DNA from 3 places in the Rhizobium ruizarguesonis genome. Region 3 is predicted to be linked to each of the others. Evidence: predicted binding sites of a transcription regulator. Region 3 holds the regulator's gene; each other region holds the start of a gene.
What was found. Region 3 encodes PhoB, which activates phosphate uptake and scavenging genes when phosphate is short. Its sites were predicted from a motif close to TGTCATNNANCTGTCAT; they were not measured.
Positions count from the first base shown of each region.

Region 1 (7,286 bases), on a different replicon from region 3:
GCGGCGATACCGTCGATGAAGGTTCCGCGCGTGGAGATGCGCCAGGTCTTCATCATCCCATATTGCGAGCCCTCGAGCTTCCACCATGCCGGCGTGAAGGCGCCGCGCTTGTCGCCGTAGTCGCCAGGAGACGTCCAGGTTCCAATGGCCATTCCATTGACCCAGAGCGTTATGTCCGAGGGCCAGTCCGGATTGGTGCCCGGCACCTCGGACGACAGCTCCAGCGAAAACTCGATGGCGCGGATATCCTTGTTCAACACCTTGGCGTTGTTGGGGAATTTATATTCCACATATCCCCTGCCGAACCAGACGAGCCCGGCCTGCATGCGCTGCGGATCCAGGAAATAGTCAGGGACATCGAGCGGGCCGATGACGCTCTCGGTGGAGCAAAGACCGCATGGCGCATGGACGTCACAACTGGTGTAGAGCCCGACCGGCATCTCGACTTCGATAATATTATTGGCCCTTTGGGCGGCACTTTCCTCAAAGCTGATCAGAATTTCGCTGTAGATCGCAGAGCAGATCTTCTGGTTTCCCTTGCGCGCCTTCGTCAGCTGGGAATCCACAAGCCGGGCGTCTTCCAAGATCTGGATCCCGGTGGCGACGGTCGATTGAGGAAGAGAAAGAGCACGCGCGATGTCGTTGATATTCATCGGCCCTTTGGCGCAAAGCAGCTTGAGCATCTCGAGCCGGGCCGGTGCGGAAAGCGCACGTATCGCATCATTATTCTCGCCGGCGGCAATCGTCAAAAACGAGCGTTCCATCATTCCCCCACTATTTCCGATGAAATGATGTATATCGGAAATTATGATACATCAAGTGGGAATACTTCGCCCGTTTGATTGTTATTGTTGAGAAAGACGTCATTGGTCCCTGAGCGCGGCAGATGCCCCGCTCAGTCTCGCGGCGGGCATTTCTTAAAACTCCAGATGTCCTAGTGCCCGGTCGCCTCGGCCTCCAGATCGGCATCGGTCAGGGTCCCCAGGAACGCGACGATGTCGTCGATCTCGGGATCGGCGAGGGCGGGTGCATCGCCCGGCTTCCTGCCGAAGGGCGGATCCTGGTTGACGTTGTCCCAATAAGCCTGCGGCAGGTCGTCATATTTCCGGATCGTGCCGTCTGAATTTTTCGGGTACCAACGGCCGGGATCGCTGTCGCGCGTCGCATAGAAGGAGACGACGTCGCGCAGCGAGTGGAAATAGCCGTTGTGGAAGAAGCTCTTCTTCAGCGCGACATTGCGCAGCGTCGGGGTGCGGAACAGGCCGCAATATTCGCGGCGTCCGGCAAAGTCGGTGCGCTGGGGGCCGCAAAGACCGAGATCGTGATAGGTGGGGTCACTGTTGGCCGGTATCGCCATGTTGCGGGGTGCGGCGAGCCCGAGGAAGCCGAAATCGGAAAATTGCGGCGGCTCGCCGTCATTGGCGGGCTCGCTTAAGTGACAGCTCGAACAGTTGCCCTTGGCGGGATCCTCGAACAATTGTCGTCCGTGCAGCTCCTGCGCCGTCAGCGTTGCCTTGCCGGCGAGAAAGGCGTCGTAGCGGCTGGAATAGGGATAGAAATCCAGGCCGCTCTGTTCGAACGTGGCGAGCGCCTCGGCGGCGGCATCGAAGGCGTCCTCAGGATTGTCGAACACCGTCTCGCCGAAGGCAGCCTTGATATCGCCGGCATAGGCAGCCTTCTGCAGCTTCGCCGCCACCTCGGCTGCATCCTTGTTGCCCATCTCGAAGGGTGAGAGCAGCGGGATCTTCGCCTGATCGGCGCCGTGATCGACCCGGCCGTCCCAGGTCAGGCCGCCCGTCGGGCCATTGTCGACGCTCTCGTCGCCCTCGTCCTCGGAATCGTAGTAATGCTCGGTGAAGGACGGCACCGATTGCAGGTAACGCAGCGTCGGAACGGCCCGCAGCCCCGGCTGGTCCCGATGCTCGCCGCCCATTTCGACCGGCATGGCCGATGCTGGGCCGGAGGCGTGAGCCGGATCATGGCAGGACGCGCAGGCCTGGAGCCCCGAGGCCGACAGCGAGGGATCTGAGAATATCTTGCGGCCGAGCGCGCCGAGCGTTTCGGCCCGGGCAAAGGCCTCGGTGCGCGACATCGGCCCGGGATGAACGCCGGCGGCAGCCGCCGCGCTGCTTTGCCGCAGGGGAAGAAGGGCAAGACCAAGCGCCACGGCACCCATGCTGACGGCCAGGCCGGACCGCACAAGCCAGATGGTCTTCGTCGTCATGATAAGGATTCCAATAAGTTGGGGCCGGTTTGCGCTATGATCGAACCCCGCTGCAACAAATTGATGACGGCCATCCTCCTGCGGCATCACGGCAAGTCCTGATGTCACAAAGTTGATAGACGGCGGGAATAGCGTCAGCGCGCCCCCGAGCGTTCTCCGCTCCCTCTAGCCAACGCCCCTAGCCATGAGGTACTCCCCGTGAAAAGACTGAAACTCCTCCATTCCATCTGTCTCGCCGGATCGGCCATCGTGCCGTTTGCCATGGCGACGGCAGCCCATGCGGCGCCCGCCGGTTACGACAAGATCGACAATGTCGTCGTCATCTATGCCGAAAACCGCAGCTTCGATAATCTCTACGGCAGCTTTCCCGGCGCCGATGGGCTCTCGAACGCGACCGCCGATCGCGCCCGCCAGCTCGACCGCGACGGCCAGCCGCTGTCCGAACTGCCGCCGGCCTGGGGCGGGCTGACCGCCAAGGGTGTCTCGCCTGCCGTCACCGAGGCACAGTCGGCCCATCTTGCCAACGCCTCCTTCGCGATCGACGATCCGAAGGGTTTCGCAGAGGCGCCTTCGGTCATCACCCGCGACCTCTGGCATCGCTTCTACCAGGAGCAGATGCAGATCGACGGCGGCAAGAACGACAAGTTCGTCGCCTGGGCCGATTCCGGCAGCCTCGTCATGGGCCATTACGACGGCTCCATCCTGCCGATGTGGCAGGTTGCCAAGAAATACGTCATGGCCGACAACTTCTTCCAGGGCGCCTTCGGCGGTTCGTTCCTCAACCACTTCGCGCTGGTCTGCGCCTGCGCGCCCTATTATCCGGATGCCGACAAGAGCCCGGCCAAGCCCACCATCGCCAAGGTCGACGCGGACGGCACGTCGCTGACCGTGGCGGAAAACGCCCCGAAGTCGGCGCTGGAGGGCGCACCGAAATTCGTCTCCGACGGCACGCTGACGCCTGACTTATACGCCGTCAACACCATGCAGCCGCCCTACCAGCCGAGCGCCAATCCGCCGGCCAAGGACGGCGATCCGGCCTATGCCGATCCCGCCGCCGCAACGACGCTGCCGCCGCAGCATGAAATCACCATCGGCGATCTCATGTCGCTGAAGGGCGTCAGCTGGGCCTGGTATAGCGGCGCCTGGCAGGCAGCCCTGGATGGCAAGAATGCCACCCCGGTACCGAATTTCCAGTTCCATCACCAGCCGTTCAATTATTTCGCCAATTTCGCGCCCGGCACGCCTGCGCGTGCCGAACATCTGAAAGATGGCGGCCTTGCCGGCGAAGCCTTCCTTAGGGATATCGACGATGGCAAGCTGCCGGCGGTTTCTTTCTACAAGCCGCAGGGCAACCTCAACGAACATGGCGGCTACGCCGATGTTTCGAGCGGCGACCAGCATCTTGCCGATATCGTTTCCCACCTCGAGAAGAGCCCGCAATGGGCCCATATGCTCGTCATCGTCACTTATGACGAGAATGGCGGCTTCTGGGATCACGTCGCGCCGCCGAAGGCCGATCGCTGGGGTCCGGGCAACCGTATTCCGGCCTTCATCATCTCGCCCTTCGCCAAGGGCGGGATGGTCGATCACACCCAGTACGACACGACGTCGATCATCCGCTTCATCACCGCGCGCTACGATCTGCCGGTGCTGCCCGGCATCCTCGCCCGCGACAAGGCGCTTGGCAATAACGACCGGCCGCCGATGGGCGACCTCACAGCTGCGCTCGACCTGACGCATTGACCGATTACGAGCGGCCCCGGCGCTGACTGGGGCCGCTCTGTCCCAATTTGCTGTCAGCGCCGCAGCAGCGGACGCAACGCGGCCTGCGTTTCCTTCAGCAGTGGCAGATAGCGTTCCTTCATCTCCGCCGCCGGGACGAGGGCGGCCGGCGCGCCGATGTTTATTGCCGCGACCGTTTCGCCGCGGTCGTTGTCAACAGGCACGGCAATGGAGCAGAGGCCGATCTCCAGCTCCTGATCGATGATGGCGTAACCCTCAGTGCGGACGCGGCGGAATTCGGCGATCAGCTCGTCCGGATCGGTCTTCGTATTCACAGTGTTTTGCTTCAGCTCGCTGCGGGCAACGATGGCGCGCGCTTCGCTCTCTGGAAGGGCTGCAAGCAGCACACGGCCCATCGAGGCGCAATAGGCGGGCAGGCGGCTGCCGGGGGTCAAGTTGATCGACATGACACGGCGCTGCGAGGCGCGGGCGATATAGACAATATCTGTGCCGTCGAGCACCGAGGCCGAGGCGCTCTGGCCGGCCTTCTCCGAGAGATGATCGAGATGCGGCTGCAACAGCGCCGGCAGCGGCGTCGCCGCGAGATAGGCATGGCCAAGACGCAGGATCTTCGGCGACAGCGTGAAAAACTTGCCGTCATAATCGGCATAACCGAGCTCGGCGAGCGTTAGCAGAGAGCGACGCACAGTGGCGCGGTCAAGCTCCGTCAGCTTGGCGGCCTCGGCGATGGAAAGCCGCTGCCGCGTTTCGCCGAAAGCTTCGATGACCTTCAGGCCGCGGGCGAAGCCGCTGACGAAATCCGTTTCGCGCATGGGTCCAGTCTCCAATGGATTCATTTCATTTTGTGCGATATATGAACAAATGTCAAATATCGCACAAATACATTGCCGGCTGGCACGCCGCCCTTTATGTCTAGGGGAAAGGACGGGATGGAGAGTTCCCGGCCGCATCTAGCCAAGGAGAGATCCCGCATGGACAAGACAGTCGGGAGCACGGCGGAAGCCGTCTCTGAGATCGGGGATGGCGCGACCGTCATGATCGGTGGTTTTGGTGGCTCGGGCGCGCCGATCGAGCTTATTCATGCCTTGATCGACAAGGGCTCGAAGGGCCTCACTGTGATCAACAACAATGCCGGCAACGGGCGCATCGGTATCGCCGCGATGATCGATGCCGGCATGGTCAGAAAGATGATCTGCTCTTTCCCGCGTTCGTCGGATCCGCGCGCCTTTACCGATAAATATCTGGCCGGCGAAATCGAGCTCGAGCTGGTGCCGCAGGGAACGCTTGCCGAGCGCATCCGCGCCGGCGGGGCCGGCATCCCGGCCTTTTATACGCCGACGGCCTACGGCACCGAACTTGCCAACGGCAAGGTCATCGCCGAATTCGATGGCCGTCATTACGTGCAAGAGCGCTGGCTGAAGGCCGACTTCGCGATCGTCAAGGCTGCGATCGGCGACATCCAGGGCAATCTCACCTACAACAAGGCTGGCCGCAACTTCAATCCGCTGATGTGCATGGCGGCGGCGAAGACCATCGTCCAGGTCTCATCCATCGTACCGGCCGGCGGCATCGATCCCGAACAGGTGGTGACACCAGGCATCTTCGTCGACCGCGTCGTCGCTGTTCCCAATCCCCAGCAGGAAGAAGAGCTCATTCGAGCCGGAGTGGCCTACGTATGACCATCGACACTCGCCCCATTAACACCCGTGAAGACATCAAGCTTTCCAATGCGCAGATCGCCTGGCGCGCCGCGCAGGACATCGCCGACGGCGCCTATGTCAACCTCGGCATCGGCTTTCCCGAAATGGTCGCCCGTTATCAGCCGCCTGGCCGTCAGGCGATCTTCCACACCGAAAACGGCATCCTGAATTTCGGCGAGCCGCCGGCGGCAGGCGAGGAAGACTGGGACCTGATCAACGCCGGCAAGAAGGCGGTGACGCTGAAGCCGGGCGCTTCCTTCTTCCATCACGCCGACAGCTTCGCCATGGTGCGCGGCGGCCATCTCGACGTCGCAATCCTCGGCGCCTATCAGGTCGCCCAGAATGGCGACCTCGCCAACTGGCGGGTGGGCACCAAGGGCGTGCCGGCCGTCGGCGGCGCAATGGACCTGGTGCACGGCGCCAAGCAGGTCTGCGTCATCACCGAGCACGTCACCAAAACAGGTGAGCCGAAGCTGGTGGAGACATGCACATTCCCGCTGACTGGCGTCGCCTGCATCACACGCGTCTATACCAGCCATGCCGTCATCGACATCGTCAAGGGACGCTTCGTCCTGCGCGAGAAGCTTGCTGCGATGTCGCAAGAGGAATTGCAGGCGATGACCGGCGCGCCGCTGCATGTCGACGGGCCGGTCGGCGATCTCGTCGTCCCCAAACTCTGAGGAAAAGCCATGACCGAAGCCTTTATCTGCGACTATGTCAGAACGCCGATCGGCCGTTTCGCCGGCTCGCTGTCCCAGGTGCGCGCCGACGATCTCGGCGCAATCCCGCTGAAGGTGCTGATGCAACGAAATGCCGCCGTCGATTGGGACGCCGTCGACGATGTGATCTTCGGCTGCGCCAACCAGGCGGGTGAGGATAACCGCAATGTCGCGCGCATGTCGGCCCTGCTGGCCGGCCTGCCGATCGCCGTCCCCGGCACGACGATCAACCGGCTCTGCGGCTCCGGCATGGATGCGGTGATCACCGCGGCGCGCGCCATCCGCGCCGGCGAGGCCGAGCTGATGGTCGCTGGCGGCGTCGAGAGCATGTCGCGCGCGCCGTTCGTCATGCCGAAGGCCGAGACGGCCTTTTCACGTGCGGCCGAAATCCATGACACGACGATCGGCTGGCGTTTCGTCAACCCGCTGATGAAGAAGCAGTACGGCGTCGATTCCATGCCGGAGACCGGCGAGAATGTCGCTGAGGACTATCATGTCAGCCGCGAGGATCAGGATGCGTTTGCCGTGCGAAGCCAGGCGAAGGCAGCCGCCGCCCAGGCGAACGGACGGCTGGCGAAGGAGATCACCCCGGTGAGCATTCCGCAGCGCAAGGGTGATCCCGTTGTCGTCGACAAGGACGAGCATCCGCGTGCCACGACGATCGAAACGCTGGCGAAACTCGCGACACCTTTCAAGAAGGAAGGCGGCACGGTGACGGCAGGCAATGCCTCCGGCGTCAATGACGGGGCGGCGGCGCTGATCGTCGCCTCCGAAGCGGCGGCGCGGAAATACGGCCTGACGCCGATCGCGCGCATCCTCGGCGGCGCGGCTGCCGCGGTTCCGCCAAGGGTGATGGGTGTCGGGCCGATCCCGGCCTCGCGCAAGCTGATGGCTCGGCTC
Region 1 covers NZ_CP071680.1:343,052-350,337, forward strand. Annotated here, with positions in the region: gene J3P73_RS29660 (ArsR/SmtB family transcription factor) at 1-767, opposite strand, end outside; gene J3P73_RS29665 (cytochrome-c peroxidase) at 935-2,224, opposite strand; gene J3P73_RS29670 (acid phosphatase) at 2,423-3,967, shown strand; gene J3P73_RS29675 (IclR family transcriptional regulator domain-containing protein) at 4,021-4,779, opposite strand; gene J3P73_RS29680 (3-oxoacid CoA-transferase subunit A) at 4,939-5,646, shown strand; gene J3P73_RS29685 (CoA transferase subunit B) at 5,643-6,347, shown strand; gene pcaF (3-oxoadipyl-CoA thiolase) at 6,357-7,286, shown strand, end outside.
Region 1: the regulator PhoB is predicted to act here: its motif matches at 2,277-2,293, upstream of J3P73_RS29670 (acid phosphatase).

Region 2 (7,286 bases), 1.5 Mb from region 3:
CCGCCTCCAATGAAATGTCGGTCGCTTGTGCAAAGCAGCGCCGACATTTTGCAATGGATACTCGCGACCGTTGCCGCCAGCAAGCAGTAGGAAACCCATACTGATGGCTAGAGCCTTTCCTGGTCAGATTGCAGCATTCTGTTGGCTCAAACGGAGTCGGATGGTCGACCGGCCGGCGCGCGTCGTAGCCCAGCTCTACGGCCAAGCCGGCCGGTCGATCAGCCGGCCCGTTTCAGCCAACCCGAAGGGCCGGGCATCTTTGCGTCAGGGCAGAGGCGATCGGCTCGGACGTACCACGAGGTATGCCCTTCGCCGATCGCCTCTGCCCTGACGCAAACCTGCTCCGGCAGAATGCTGCAATCTGACCAGGAAAGGCTCTAGGAAAGGTCAACGTCGCCGCCTCCTCGAAACGAAACGCCGCGCTCGCCATTTCAGGATGACGGATTTGCCGGAACCGTGAGTGAAGTCGCTTGCCTTCAGGATTTCGCGACCGGTTTTTCCACGTGGCCGCCGAAGCCCGCGCGCATCGCCGACAGCACCTTGTTGGCGAATTCGTCGTTATCGCGCGAGGAGAAGCGGCCGTAGAGTGCAGCGCTCAGCACCGGCGTCGGCACGCTTTCGTCGATTGCCGCCATGATCGTCCAGCGGCCTTCGCCGCTGTCCGAGACGCGGCCGGCATATTTCGAAAGTGCGGGATCGGCATGCAGCGCATCGGCCGTGAGGTCGAGCAACCAGGAGGTGATGACGCTGCCGCGGCGCCACACTTCGGCGACATCCTGCAGGTTGAAGTCATATTGGAAATGTTCCGGATGAGCGAGCGGCGCGGTTTCCGCATCGGCCTCATGCGAGGCGGCGCCGATATTGGCGTGTTTCAGAATATTGATACCTTCGGCATAGGCGGCCATCAGGCCGTATTCGATGCCGTTATGCACCATTTTGACGAAATGACCGGCGCCATGCGGGCCGCAATGCAGGTAACCCTGCTCCGCGGTGCTGGCAGCAGCCGCTTCGGCGCTCCGGTTCGGCGAGGCTTCCGTCTTGCCGACGCCGGGTGCCAGCGTTGCGAAGACGGGAGAAAGGTGCTCGACGATGCCCTTCTCGCCGCCGATCATCAGGCAATAGCCGCGCTCGAGGCCGAAGACGCCGCCGCTGGTGCCGACATCGACATAATGGATACCTTTGGTGATGAGTTCGGCGCCGCGGCGGATATCGTCGTGGTAGTAGGAGTTACCGCCGTCGATGACGATATCGCCATTCTCAAGCAGCGGCATCAGGCTCGCCAGCACCTTGTCGACGATCGCCGCCGGCAGCATCAGCCAGATCGCGCGCGGATGGGTCAGCTTCGAGACGAATTCCGCAAGCGAAGCACTGCCGGTCGCGCCGAGGCCGGCGAGCTCGGCAACGCTTTCCGGCCTGGCGTCGTAAACGACGCATTCGTGACCGCCCCGCATCAAGCGCTGGACCATATAATTGCCCATGCGGCCCAAACCAACCATGCCAAGCTGCATAATGAATCTCCTGGAAACCGAAGTGAAGTATCGAATCCGGAAATTAGCACCCGCAGTGTGACAGGCAAGCAAAGTCTCGGTGATATCGGCGAATGCGACGATTGCACCGCCGATCTCGCTGAGATCGACGTATCGTCAAATGTCCGGCGCGCTGGCCGGCTCACCCTTCATTTCGCTGAGGAACATGCCCTCGCGCAGATTGATGCCATATTCAACGAAAGCCTTCATGCAGCAGAGCATCTGCGTCCAGCCTTCGCAATTGAGATAGGTGCCGCGCCGGCCAGCATCGTCTTCGCGCCAGCCGGTCTCGGCGATCGTCACCAGCGTCCCGCCATCCTCCAGCGGCTTGAAGTTCATCTCGACCAGCGTCTTGTATCTTGCCTCGTCTTCGCCAGTGCCGCCATCCCAGCGAAGCACGATGCGGCTTTCCGGCACGAGTTCGACGACCTCGACTGGCGCATCCTTCCACCAGGTGACCGTCGTGCCCTTCACGAGCGGCGCGCTCGCCCCACCGATCGTGGTGAAATAGCTGCTGAGCTTCTTCGGGTTGACGACGGCATCGAACACCTCTGCAACGGGGCGGCCGACACGGCCGGAAATGCGGATTCCGAGAGACATGACACTTCTCCTCTTCTCCAGTGTGTCTGTTCCATTGTCCTTGGCGCCATTATGTTATAAAAATATAACATGTCAAGCGAATCAACCGACGACCCCGTTTTCAAGGCGCTGGCGCATCATCGCCGCCGCGAAATCCTCGATCTGCTCAAGGATGGCCCCCGAACCACGGGGACCCTTTGCGAGACGTTTCCGCAGATGGATCGCTGTACGGTGATGCAGCATCTGAAGGTGCTGGAAGAGGCTGACCTGGTCATCGCCAGGAAGGAAGGCCGCGAGCGCTGGAACCACCTGAACAGCCTGCCGATCAAACACATCTATGACCGCTGGATCAGCACCTATGCCGGACATTCCCTGTCGATTCTCGACCGGCTGAAAGACGACCTCGAGGGCCAGCCCGAATAATGATCCGGCCGCCCAACAGCTTGCTTGCCGGCCAGCCCAAGCCTTATGCTGGCCAAAACGGCACGGGATCAGGCAGATGACGATATCGGGCGCCGGCATACGCCGCAGGCGGCTGCTGCGCAGCATGAAGCAGGAACATCTCGCCGAACTCCTCGGCGTCAACCAGGCGACGGTCTCACGCTGGGAGCGCGATCAGCTCGCCCTGTCGGGCGAACAGGCCGCCAAGCTGGAACGGATTTTCGCCTCACCGCAATATGCAGCAGTCGATACGGCGCTGAAACGGCTGGTCGAGGATTCCGTCCGGCCGGTGCATCTGATCTGCGACCGCACCCACCGGCTGCTCTCCGCCTCCCGCCCGAGGCAGGCAGAGTGGCGGGCGCCGCTCGGCGCCTTTCTCGGCCGCTCCCTATTCTCTTATGCATCCGCCGAAATCGCCGCGGCCGAGCAGTCGCTGGAGGAGCGCGGCTGGCATGATGGCAGGCTCTCGTCGTTGACCCTCGATACCGGCGCGAACGGCAATGCGCTGCTGCCGATCGCCGACGGCCGCGTGACCTGGGAACGGATCATGCTTTCCGACGGCAGCACTGGCCGCCTTGTTACGACCATCGGCTGAGCCTCAAGCTTTCCTGCACGCCCATGCATAATTTATGCGTTGTCTGAAAACCTTAGTCTTTATAGCGTCCGCCGCCGAACGGTCAGGAGACGATGTGATGACGATACTGGTGACGGGAAGCGCCGGCCATCTCGGCGAAGCGCTGATGCGGACCTTGAGGGCGGAAAGCCGCTGGGTGCGCGGCATCGATATCAAGCCCTCGGCTTTTACCGACATGGTCGGCTCGATCAGTGATCGCGCCTTCATCAGGCAGGCGATGTCAGGCATCAGCCACGTCATCCATGCCGCGACGCTGCACAAACCGCATGTGGCAACCCACGGCAATTACGATTTCCTCGACACCAATATCGCCGGCACCCTCAACCTGCTCGAAGAAGCGGTCGCAGCAGGCGTTGCAAGCTTCGTCTTCACCAGCACCACCAGCACCTTCGGTGCGGCATTAACGCCGGCTGCCGGCGAACCGGCGGCATGGGTGACTGAGGACGTGCTTCCCGTCGCGAAAAACATCTACGGCGTAACGAAACTCGCCGCCGAAGGCTTGTGCGAACTCTTCGCCCGCAAGTCCGGCCTGCCGGTGGTCATTCTCAGGACGTCGCGTTTCTTTCCCGAAAACGACGACAATCCTGATATTCGTAACGGCTATTCGGCAGAGAATGCCCAGGCCAACGAGCTTCTTCACCGCCGCGTCGATATCAGCGACGTGGTCAGCGCCCATCTGCTGGCGCTCGAAAAGGCGCCGGCAATCGGCTTTGGCCGCTACATCATCTCCGCCACGACGCCGTTTTCGGCAAGTGATCTCGCCGCGATCCGGCGCGACGCGCCTCACGTCGTCGAACGACTGTTCCCGGGTGCAGGCGCCCTTTACGCATCACGCGGCTGGAAGATGTTTCCTTCGCTCGACCGTGTCTATGTCAACGAACGCGCAAGGCGGGAACTCGGCTGGCAGCCGCGATATGATTTCCGTTTCGTGCTCGATTGCCTGCGCGACAACAGGGAGTGGCGAAGCCCTTTGGCGCTGAATGTCGGCTCCAAGGGCTACCACGATGAGGTCTTCGCCGAAGGGCCTTACCCGGTCGGATAGAGCAGCAGCTGGAATGCGGACACGCGAAAGCCCGACTTCCTCTCCAGCATGACGCTTTCGCTGAGAAGTGTCATCCAGATATCACGATCCCGTCATAGACCGTCTGCCGGGGATATGGGGCGACGAAATCCAGGGCGTGTTGTGCCATCGGGAAATCGAATCCAGGCCGGGGTGTCATTTGAAGCGGGGTCCAGCCTGCGGGCGGAAGCCGTTTCGAGAGCGCTTTTGACCGAGAGGGTATTTCCATGAAGAATGTCAGACCATACGCATCGCGGCTGTTCGCCGCGGTTCTCGCGGCATCCGCCGCCGTGCCAGTCGTCGCAATGGCCGAGAATTCCGCCACCGTCGGCGGCCTCACCTTCGTCAACAAGGGCTTGGTGGGCATCGGCCGCATTCCGGCCAACCAGCGTGACAAATTCGGCGAGACCTTCGGTTCCGGCTCGGGCATGGCGATCGATCCCGCCGCCTGGAGCCGCGACGGCGCCGGCTACAACGGCACGCTCTACCTGTTGCCCGACCGCGGTTACAACGCCGTCGGCACCGTTGATTACCGGCCACGTCTGAACACCATCTCGATCGGCCTGACGCCGACCGCTCCGGGTGCGGCACCCGAGGTCGGCAAGGAACAGTCGGGCGTCGACGCAAAGCTCGTCGATTCCACACTCTTCGTCGACGACAGGGGCGGCGACATGACCGGTCTCGACCCGGAATCCGGCGTCCGCCCCGCTGCCGGTAGTTTTCCCGCGCTGCCGCAGGCGACGAACGGCAAGATCGCGCTCGACAATGAAGCCATCATCCGCATGGCCGACGGCAGCATGTTCGTCAGCGACGAATACGGGCCTTATATCTATCACTTCGCCGCTGACGGACACCTGCTCTCCGCCACCCAGCCGCCGAAGGCGCTTTTGCCGATGCGCAAGGGCGCGTTGAGCTTTGCCTCCAACAATCCCGGCTCCGGCGCCTCCGCTCCGGACCCGAAAGATCCGGAGACCGGCCGCCAGAACAACCAGGGTCTCGAAGGCATGGCGATGACGCCTGATGGCAAGTTCATCATCGCTGTGCTGCAGTCGGCCGCCCGCCAGGACGGCGGCGATTCCGGCTCGACCCGCCAGAATACCCGCGCCATGATCTATGACGCCGCCGATCCCGATCACTTGAAACTGGTGCACGAATATGTCGTGCCGCTGCCGGTCTTCAAGGACGCCAAGGACAAGACGACGATCGCCGCCGAGAGCGAAATCGTCGCCCTGTCCGACAAGACCTTCCTGATGCTCGCCCGCGACAGCGGCAACGGCCAGGGCCTGAAGGGCGACACCTCGCTCTACCGCAAGGTCGACATCGTCGACATTTCCGCCGCGACCGACATCGCCGGCAGCGATTTCGATGACGGCAAGCCGATCGCGCCGAAGGGCGTCATCGATCCCTCGCTGACGCCGGCGACGCTGACACCCTTCATCGACCTCAACGACAAGACCGATCTCACCCGCTTCGGCCTGCACAACGGCGCGCCGAACGACAAGAACAATCTGTCGGAAAAGTGGGAAGCCATGGGTCTGGCGAGCGTTCTCGACCCGAACCTGCCGGACGACTACTTCCTGTTCGTCGCCAATGACAACGACTTCTTGACGCAGGATGGTTTCCAGGTGGGTGCCGCCTACAAGGCGGACGGCGGTGCCGACGTCGACACCATGTTCCAGGTCTTCCAGGTCACCCTTCCAGGTCTGAAGAAGTAACGGACGCGCTGAAGAAGGGCGAACGGGCAACCCGCGTTCGCCCGCCATATCCGGCGTCTTCGCTGAAAATGGAAGGAAACGGTGCGATCCACGACCACCGATGGATGTTTACGATCCTGGGTGCCTACAAACGTAGGTGGGCGCCGTGTGTCCAGGCCCACGGGCCTGGCCAGGGACAGCTCCCTTTGGATCGAGTATGGCCCCAGGGATTGTGGTTCCTGTCGAGAGGCGCAGACCGCATGGCGATATATAAGGTCGTTTGTGCTGGCGCGCCAGTGGCGACGGAAGGCCGCCCCTATTTAATTGAGATCAATTGAGTTCGGGGGCGGACCGGCCGTTCAGCTTGTCGGTGATGCCGCGGATGCGGCTCGACACTTCACTGAGCGCTGCCGCAAGATTTTCCTCGGTCCGGGCGGTGGCTGCAAGCACCGTATCGCGATTGCCGCGCAGCGTCTCGAGCTCGGACTCCAACCCGGCGACGCGGCGCGTCAGCTCGGCAATCTCGTCCGTGATCATGATGCCGGCCATGACGGTGATCCTGAGATCGCCGATTTCCCCGAACTGATCCTTGAGATGGCCGACATAGCGGTCGAAGCGGGTGGCGAGATCGGTCAGGTGATCCTCCTGCCCCTCCTCGCAGGCCATGCGATAGGCCTTGCCGTCGATCGTTACCGTCACCTGCGCCATGCCAAACTCTTTCTATCAGCGATCCAGAACCGCGCGGATCGTTTCCATGGCCGTCACCAGCCGCCGCGATACCTCGCGATTGACCTCTTCCAGCCGGTTGGCGCGGAATTCGGCCTGGTCGAGCTCCTGCGCCAGCCGGGAACGGTCGGCGTGCACACGCCGCACCTCGCCCTCGATCTCGCCCTGCTCGCGCTGCCGCTCGACGCGCATGTCGACGGCGTTTTCGAGGCTCGATATCGCCTGTCTCAATTCGTTGAGCGCTGCTTCCATGGTTTTGCCTGTGGGCATCATGTCTTTCCGATTCCCGCGCAGGATCCGCGAATCGGCACGCCGCGCCGATCCTGCGATTTCAAAAGGATATGCAGCTCGCCGACGGCCCGTCAATAAATCCTGTCACTTGCCCACCGGCCTATCCTGTGGATGAGCGTTTTACATAGGCTCGCCACATCAGATTCGTCATTTGTACAATCGCGCGATCAAATGTCAAAAATCGCCGCTGCGTGCCCGGATTTGGCCTGCCATTTATTGACTTGCCCGTCCCAACTGCTATGTCTCTGCCGCTTTCACTCGATGGTCTTGGAGGCTCGAGGCCATCCCCCCGACACCCGGAACTTGCGGAAAAGCCATGACCTCTCCCGAACAAC
Region 2 covers NZ_CP071678.1:4,197,138-4,204,423, forward strand. Annotated here, with positions in the region: gene gnd (phosphogluconate dehydrogenase (NAD(+)-dependent, decarboxylating)) at 477-1,508, opposite strand; gene J3P73_RS20645 (SRPBCC domain-containing protein) at 1,644-2,126, opposite strand; gene J3P73_RS20650 (ArsR/SmtB family transcription factor) at 2,196-2,528, shown strand; gene J3P73_RS20655 (helix-turn-helix domain-containing protein) at 2,605-3,141, shown strand; gene J3P73_RS20660 (NAD-dependent epimerase/dehydratase family protein) at 3,239-4,222, shown strand; gene J3P73_RS20665 (esterase-like activity of phytase family protein) at 4,468-5,955, shown strand; RNA gene ssrS (6S RNA) at 6,037-6,195, opposite strand; gene J3P73_RS20675 (cell division protein ZapA) at 6,265-6,642, opposite strand; gene J3P73_RS20680 (DUF4164 domain-containing protein) at 6,658-6,933, opposite strand; gene tkt (transketolase) at 7,268-7,286, shown strand, end outside.
Region 2: the regulator PhoB is predicted to act here: its motif matches at 4,291-4,307, upstream of J3P73_RS20665 (esterase-like activity of phytase family protein).

Region 3 (7,286 bases):
CGGCGTCGAGAAATCGGCGACGAGAAGATCGACCGGGCCATCGCCCTTGGTCTGCACCGTGAACTTGCCGTCGAACTTCAGCGAGGTGCCGAGCAGCACCGTCAGCACGACGACTTCGGCAAGCAGCCGGGCAACGGGTGCGGGATAATGATGACGCTCGAGGATCGCATCGAGCATCGGGCCGAGCTGGACGGCGCGGCCGCGCACATCCAGCCCCTCCACCTGGAAGGGGACGACATGGTCATCGCCGGCGAAATCAAACTGGCCGAGGGCGGCTGCAGCTTCTGCCATGGCTTTTAACTCCTAGTTTCAGAGCGATGGGCCAGCGTGCCCTTCGCTCACGCGGTCGCGAGTCTGTCTCTCGCGACGTCCGATTATGGTTCAGATCGCGCCCAGGCACCAAGCAAGAATCGACTTCTGCGCATGAAGACGGTTTTCCGCCTCATCGAAGACCACGGATTGTGGACCGTCGATCACTTCGTCCGTCACTTCCTCACCGCGATGGGCGGGCAGGCAATGCATGAACAATGCATCATTGCCGGCTTTCGCCATCAAGGCCGCGTTGACCTGATAAGGCTGGAAGACATTGTGACCCCGGGCCCGATGTTCCTGATTCATGGAGACCCAGGTATCGGTCACCACGCAATCGACGCCGGCGACCGCACGGTCGGCATCATGGCAGAGCATGATTTCGGCGCCCTCATTGCGGGCCCAGTTCAGATAGTGATCCTTGGGCTCGGAGCCAAGGGGTACGGCCATGTTCATGCGATAGCCGAAGCGCGCGGCACCCTCGACCAGCGAATGCAGCACATTGTTGCCGTCGCCGGTCCAGGCGATGGTCTTGCCCTTGATCGGGCCGCGGTGCTCTTCGAAGGTCATGATATCGGCCATGATCTGGCAGGGATGGGTGTCATCCGTCAGCGCATTGATCACAGGCACGGTCGCATGCTGGGCCAGCTCGACCAGCCGCGAATGCTCGGTGGTGCGGATCATGATCGCATCGACATAACGCGACAGCACCTTGGCGGTGTCGCCGATCGTCTCGGCGCGGCCGAGCTGCATCTCGGTGCCGGACAGGAACAGCGTTTCGCCGCCGAGCTGACGCATGCCGACGTCGAAGGAGACGCGGGTGCGGGTCGACGGCTTCTCGAAGATCATCGCCAGCATCTTGCCGGCGAGCGGCTTGTCGCCCTGGCCTGCCTTGAAAGCCTGCTTGCGGGAAAGCGCATCGTTCATGATGGTTCTGAGATCGGCTGATGTGACTGCCGAAAGATCGAGGAAATGTTTAGGGCTCATATCGTCTTCTTACCTGTGCTGCGCCCGAAGGCGGCAATCTCTTCAAGCCGTCTTCTTGACCTTGGAGGCGCGAATGCTCTCGGCGGCGCGTTCGACGCGGGCAAGGCCCTCGCGGGCTTCCTCGGCGGTGACCACGAGGGGCGGAAGAAGGCGGATGACGTTGTCGCCGGCGGGTACGCCGAGCAGATGGGCGGCGCGGATCGCCTGCAGCAGCTCGGCTGAGGGAACGGCAGCCTTGATGCCGAGCAACAGCCCCTCGCCTCTGATATCCTCGATCACATCGGGATAACGATCCTTCAGCGAGGCGAGGCCCTGGCGAAAGACCAGTGCTACGTCGCGCACATGCTGGAGGAAGCCATCGGCAAGGATGATGTCGAGCACGGCGCTGCCGACGGCCATGGCGAGCGGATTACCGCCATAGGTCGAGCCATGCGTGCCGGCCTTCATGCCGGAGGCGGCCTCTGACGTGGCAAGGCAGGCGCCGAGCGGGAAACCGCCGCCGATGCCCTTGGCGACAGCCATGATGTCGGGGGTGATGCCCGACCATTCATGGGCGAAGAGCTTGCCGGTGCGGCCGACGCCGGTCTGGACCTCGTCGAGGATCAACAGCAGGTCGTTATCGTCGCAGAGCTGGCGAAGCGCCTTCATGAATTCGGTGGTGGCCGGACGGACACCGCCCTCGCCCTGCACCGGCTCGATGAGGATGCCGGCCGTGGCATCGGTGATCGCGGCGCGGACCGCTTCGATATCGCCGAAAGCCACCTGATCGAAACCCGGCGCCTTGGGGCCGAAGCCTTCGAGATATTTCTCCTGGCCGCCGGCAGCGATCGTCGCCAGCGTCCGTCCGTGGAAGGCGCCTTCGAAGGTGATGATATGGAAGCGCTCGGGATGGCCCTTGGAAAACTGATAGCGGCGCGCCGTCTTGATCGCGCATTCGAGCGCCTCGGCGCCCGAATTGGTGAAGAACACCTTGTCGGCGAAGGTGGCGTCCGTCAGCCGTTTTGCCAGACGTTCCTGACCGGGGATCTCATAGATGTTCGACAGGTGCCAGACCTTGTCGGCCTGCTCCTTCAGTGCGCCCACAACATGCGGATTGCTGTGGCCGACGGAGGTGACGGCAACGCCGGCGCCGAAATCGAGATATCGCTCGCCGCTTTCGGTGATCAGCCACACGCCCTCGCCTCGCTCGAACCGCAGCGGGGCACGAGAATAGGTGTCATAAAGCGGCGCGGCTTCAGCCATGGCGCGATCTCCATCAAAGTTGCCGGGCAATGACTCCGGCTAAAGAAACCAGGCCCGAAAAATCAAAAATGCCGCCTTGCGGCGGCGAGTGGCACTATTTCCTTTTCGCGCTGCAATGTCAACAAAACTGCGCCCTTAGCTTATGCAGCAAGGGTGTACAGCGGCATTTTCAGTCTTCAACAGGCATTATTGCAGAAATGCCACGCAGGGGCAGCAAGTTGGGGAAAACTACGAATTCGATTCATCCGGATTCATGCGACTCTTGTCACGGAGTCAGCCTCACACTAGGTTAAAGTTCAATTACTAGACTGCATGCGGCGGAACTAGTCACCAAAATTGATCAAGCGTTTCTTGTTTCGGAGCTCCCGGGACAACGGTGAGGGATTCTGCCATCACCAACGCAGAAGGTGGAGACAGGGCATGAACTGGACAGACGAGCGGGTCGAGAAACTCAAGAAACTTTGGGCCGAAGGACTGAGCGCCAGCCAGATCGCTGCGCAGCTTGGCGGGGTCAGCAGAAATGCGGTCATCGGCAAAGTGCACCGGCTGAGCCTTCCCGGCCGTGCCAAGGCCGGCGGCACCAACACCGCGGCACGAACGCCGAAGCGCAATACCTCGGCGCCGCGCGCGCCGAACTACGCCTCGCGGGTCACTACCCGCACCGTTACCCGCCAGCAGGGCGCGACCATGCTGAAGGAAGAGATCGAGATCGAAACGATCGAGGAAATGGAATACGTGCCGAGAGGCAACGTGGTCGTGCCGATTTCCCGACGCCTCGGCCTGACGGAACTGACCGAACGCACCTGCAAGTGGCCGGTCGGCGATCCGCTGAAGGACGACTTCCATTTCTGCGGCTGCGAATCCCCCGACAATTCGCCCTATTGCGGCTATCACCAGAAGCTTGCCTACCAGCCGGTCAACGAACGCCGCCGGGCAGCAGCGCGGGCCAGCTGAGCGGGCTGACCATCGTCAGAATGCAGAAACGGGCCGAGTGGCCCGTTTTTTTGTGCGCGTGGATGGGAGCGCTCGTTGCGGGGATGGCTGTCCCTCACCCTAACCCTCTCCCCGTAAACGGGGCGAGGGGACGTGCCCTGCAAAAGGTTGTGGGGAACGGAGAGGTCGCGGCATATCCCCTTCGCCCCGTTTACGGGGAGAACGTGGCGGCAGCCGGATGAGGGGCAGTCCATCGCCGCGAACCGACAGCAGCGGGACAAGCCCGAGCATGACGAAAAAGCCCTCAGGCTTCCATCGAATAACCGGCGCCGCGGACGGTGCGGATGACGTCCTGCATGTTGGAAAAATTCAGCGCCTTGCGCAGGCGGCCGACATGGACGTCGACGGTGCGCTCGTCGACATAGATATCGTGGCCCCAGACGCCGTCCAACAGCTGCGAGCGGGAGAAGACCCGGCCTGGCGACGACATCAGGAATTCCAGCAGGCGGAATTCGGTGGGGCCGAGGCGGACTTCGCGGGTCTTGCGATGGACGCGATGGGTCTCGCGGTCGAGCTCGATGTCACCGCATTTCAGCACCGTCGACAGCACTTCGGGACGGGCGCGGCGCAGCATCGCCTTGACGCGGGCAACAAGCTCGGGGGTCGAGAAGGGCTTGACGACATAATCGTCGGCGCCTGTCGACAGCCCGCGGACACGCTCGCTCTCCTCGCCGCGCGCCGTCAGCATGATGATCGGCAGGCGCTCGGTTTCCGGCCGCATGCGCAGGCGCCGGCAAAGCTCGATGCCGGAGACGCCGGGCAGCATCCAATCGAGGATGAGCAGATCGGGCGTGCGCTCCTGAAGCCGCATTTCGGCTTCGTCGCCACGAAGGATGGTATCGACCTCGAAGCCTTCCGCTTCGAGATTGTAGCGAAGGAGCACGCTGAGGGCTTCCTCGTCTTCAACAACTGCAACTCTCGGGATCATGCGTGTCGGTCTCCTCGCGCATGATCCTTAAACCGGGGGTGATTTAAGCAATGCATCCTGCGCAAAATCAGAATTGGCTGCGACCTCTTGCGCGCCCGGATGGGCGCGCACGCAAGCGGCGGGGTGTGGGCGGTTATTCGGTGACCGCGCCGACGGTGTTGGCGCTGTCGTCCTTCGGACGGTCGCCTTCCGGCTGCGCGCCTGTCGTCATGTAAAAGATCGTCTCGGCGATGTTGGTGGCGTGGTCGCCGATGCGCTCGATGTTCTTGGCGCAGAAGAGAAGATGCGTGCAGCTGGTGATGTTGCGCGGATCTTCCATCATGTAGGTCAGGAGCTCGCGGAACAGCGAGGTGTACATCGCGTCGATCTCGTTGTCGCGTTCGCGGATCGCATTTGCCTTGTCGGCTGAACGATTGGTGTAGACATCGAGCACTTCCTTGAGCTGGACGAGCGCCAGCTCGGACAGATGCTCAAGGCCGCGGGCGAGCTTGCGGGGAACGCCGGTGCTTTGGACGGCGATGACGCGCTTGGCGGTGTTCTTGCCGAGGTCGCCGACGCGTTCGAGATCGGCGGCGATGCGGATCGAACCCATGATTTCGCGCAGGTCCGAAGCCATTGGCTGACGGCGGGCGATGGTGACGATCGCCTTGTCGCCGATTTCGCGTTCGGCGTGATCGAGGATCACGTCGTCGGAGATGACCTTCTGCGCCAGCGCGGTATCGCCGTTGACAAGAGCGCGCACGGCTTCGCTGACCATCTGCTCGGCCAGGCCGCCCATTTCGGAAATCCGCCTGGACAGGAACTTCAAGTCATCATCATAGGCAGAAAAAATATGTGTCGATGCCATGGGGCTTTATCCTCGAATAACGGGAAGGCTTGGTGTCGCCAAAATCAACCGAAGCGACCCATGATGTAGTCCTGGGTGCGCGGATCGTCGGGATTGGTGAACATCTTGTCGGTGTCGTTCTCCTCGACGAGATTGCCGAGGTGGAACATGGCGGTGCGCTGCGAAACGCGCGCGGCCTGCTGCATGGAGTGGGTGACGATGACGATCGTGTAGTTCTCGCGCAGCTCGTGGATCAGCTCCTCGACCTTGGCGGTGGCGATCGGGTCGAGCGCCGAGCAGGGCTCGTCCATCAGGATAACTTCGGGGCTGACGGCGACGGCGCGCGCAATGCAGAGGCGCTGCTGCTGGCCGCCCGACAGGCCAGTGCCGGATTCGTGCACGCGGTCCTTGACCTCGTTCCAGAGGCCGGCGCGCTGCAGGCTGGTCTCGACGATCTGGTCGAGGTCGGCCTTCGACTTGGCAAGGCCATGGATGCGCGGGCCGTAGGAGACGTTTTCATAGATCGTCTTCGGGAACGGGTTGGGCTTCTGGAAGACCATGCCGACCCGGGCGCGAAGCTCGACGACGTCGATATCGGGATCATAGATATCGTCGGTATCAAGCGTGATCTTGCCGGTGACGCGGCAGCCGTCGATCGTGTCGTTCATGCGGTTGAGGCACCGCAGGAAGGTCGACTTCCCGCAGCCGGACGGGCCGATCAGGGCGGTTACCGTGTTTTCGCGGACGTTCAGGTTCACATCGAAAAGCGCGCGCTTCTCGCCGTAGTAAACCGAGACTTCCTTTCCGATCATCTTATAAGGGACGTTGCTCATCTTGCGATCCAGCGCCTTTTCAACTGCAGCTTCCGTCAACATATTCATGATGTTTAACTCCGTTTACCAGCGGCGCTCGAAGCGACGACGCAAGAGGATGGCGCCCATGTTCATGACGATCAGGAACAGGAGCAGGACGATGATGGCACCCGAAGTACGCTCAACGAAGGCACGTTCGGCCTCGTTGGCCCACATATAGACCTGTACGGGCAGAGCCGTCGAGGGATCGAGCGGTGTCGTCGGCGCGTTGGCGACGAAGGCGACCATGCCGATGAGGAGCAGCGGCGCGGTTTCGCCGAGCGCGTGCGCCAGGCCGATGATCGTGCCGGTGAGGATGCCGGGCATGGCAAGCGGCAGAACATGGTGGAACACCATCTGCATCTTCGAAGCGCCGAGGCCGAGTGCTGCGGCGCGGATCGACGGCGGCACGGCGCGCAGAGCCGCACGCGTGGCGATGATGATCGTCGGCAGGGTCATCAGCGTCAGCACCAGACCACCGACCAGCGAAGCCGAGCGCGGCAGGCCGATGAAGTTGATGAAGACGGAAAGACCGAGCAGGCCGTAGACGATGGAAGGAACCGCGGCGAGGTTGTTGATGTTGACCTCGATCAGATCCGTCAGCTTGTTCTTCGGCGCAAACTCCTCGAGATAGATCGAGGCGGCGACGCCGATCGGCAGAGCAAGCACGAGGACGATCAGCATCAGATAGAGCGAGCCGATCAGGGCGACGCCCAGGCCTGCGGCCTCCGGACGGCTGGAATTGCCGTTGACGAAGAGGCCGGTGTTGAACTGCTTGTGGAGAGCGCCGCTCGCCTTCAGCTCGTTCATCCAGGCAACCTGCTTGTCGTTGACCTTGCGGTTCTTCTCATCGACCGAGAGGTCAATCTGGCCCTTGCTGGCGCTGTCGACATTGGCGTCGGCGAGCACCGTGACGTTGACCGTCTTGCCGATGAGCGACGGATCGGCGATCACCATATCGCGCAGCTGGATCGGCGCGCTCTTCGACAGCATGGCGGATGCATCGCGCACGTCGGGACGGCTCGAGGCATTGATGTTCAGCTGCTTGACGATCGCGTCACGCAGGAGAACCGGATAGTTGGCGGCGATCAGCACCGAAGGGTCGGTCGCACGCTTATTGTTTGGATCGATCGTCTTCTCGGAAAATTCG
Region 3 covers NZ_CP071678.1:644,595-651,880, reverse strand. Annotated here, with positions in the region: gene J3P73_RS03185 (Hsp33 family molecular chaperone) at 1-291, opposite strand, end outside; gene argF (ornithine carbamoyltransferase) at 382-1,296, opposite strand; gene J3P73_RS03175 (aspartate aminotransferase family protein) at 1,339-2,538, opposite strand; gene J3P73_RS03170 (GcrA family cell cycle regulator) at 2,959-3,492, shown strand; gene phoB (phosphate regulon transcriptional regulator PhoB) at 3,776-4,459, opposite strand; gene phoU (phosphate signaling complex protein PhoU) at 4,593-5,306, opposite strand; gene pstB (phosphate ABC transporter ATP-binding protein PstB) at 5,351-6,166, opposite strand; gene pstA (phosphate ABC transporter permease PstA) at 6,182-7,286, opposite strand, start outside.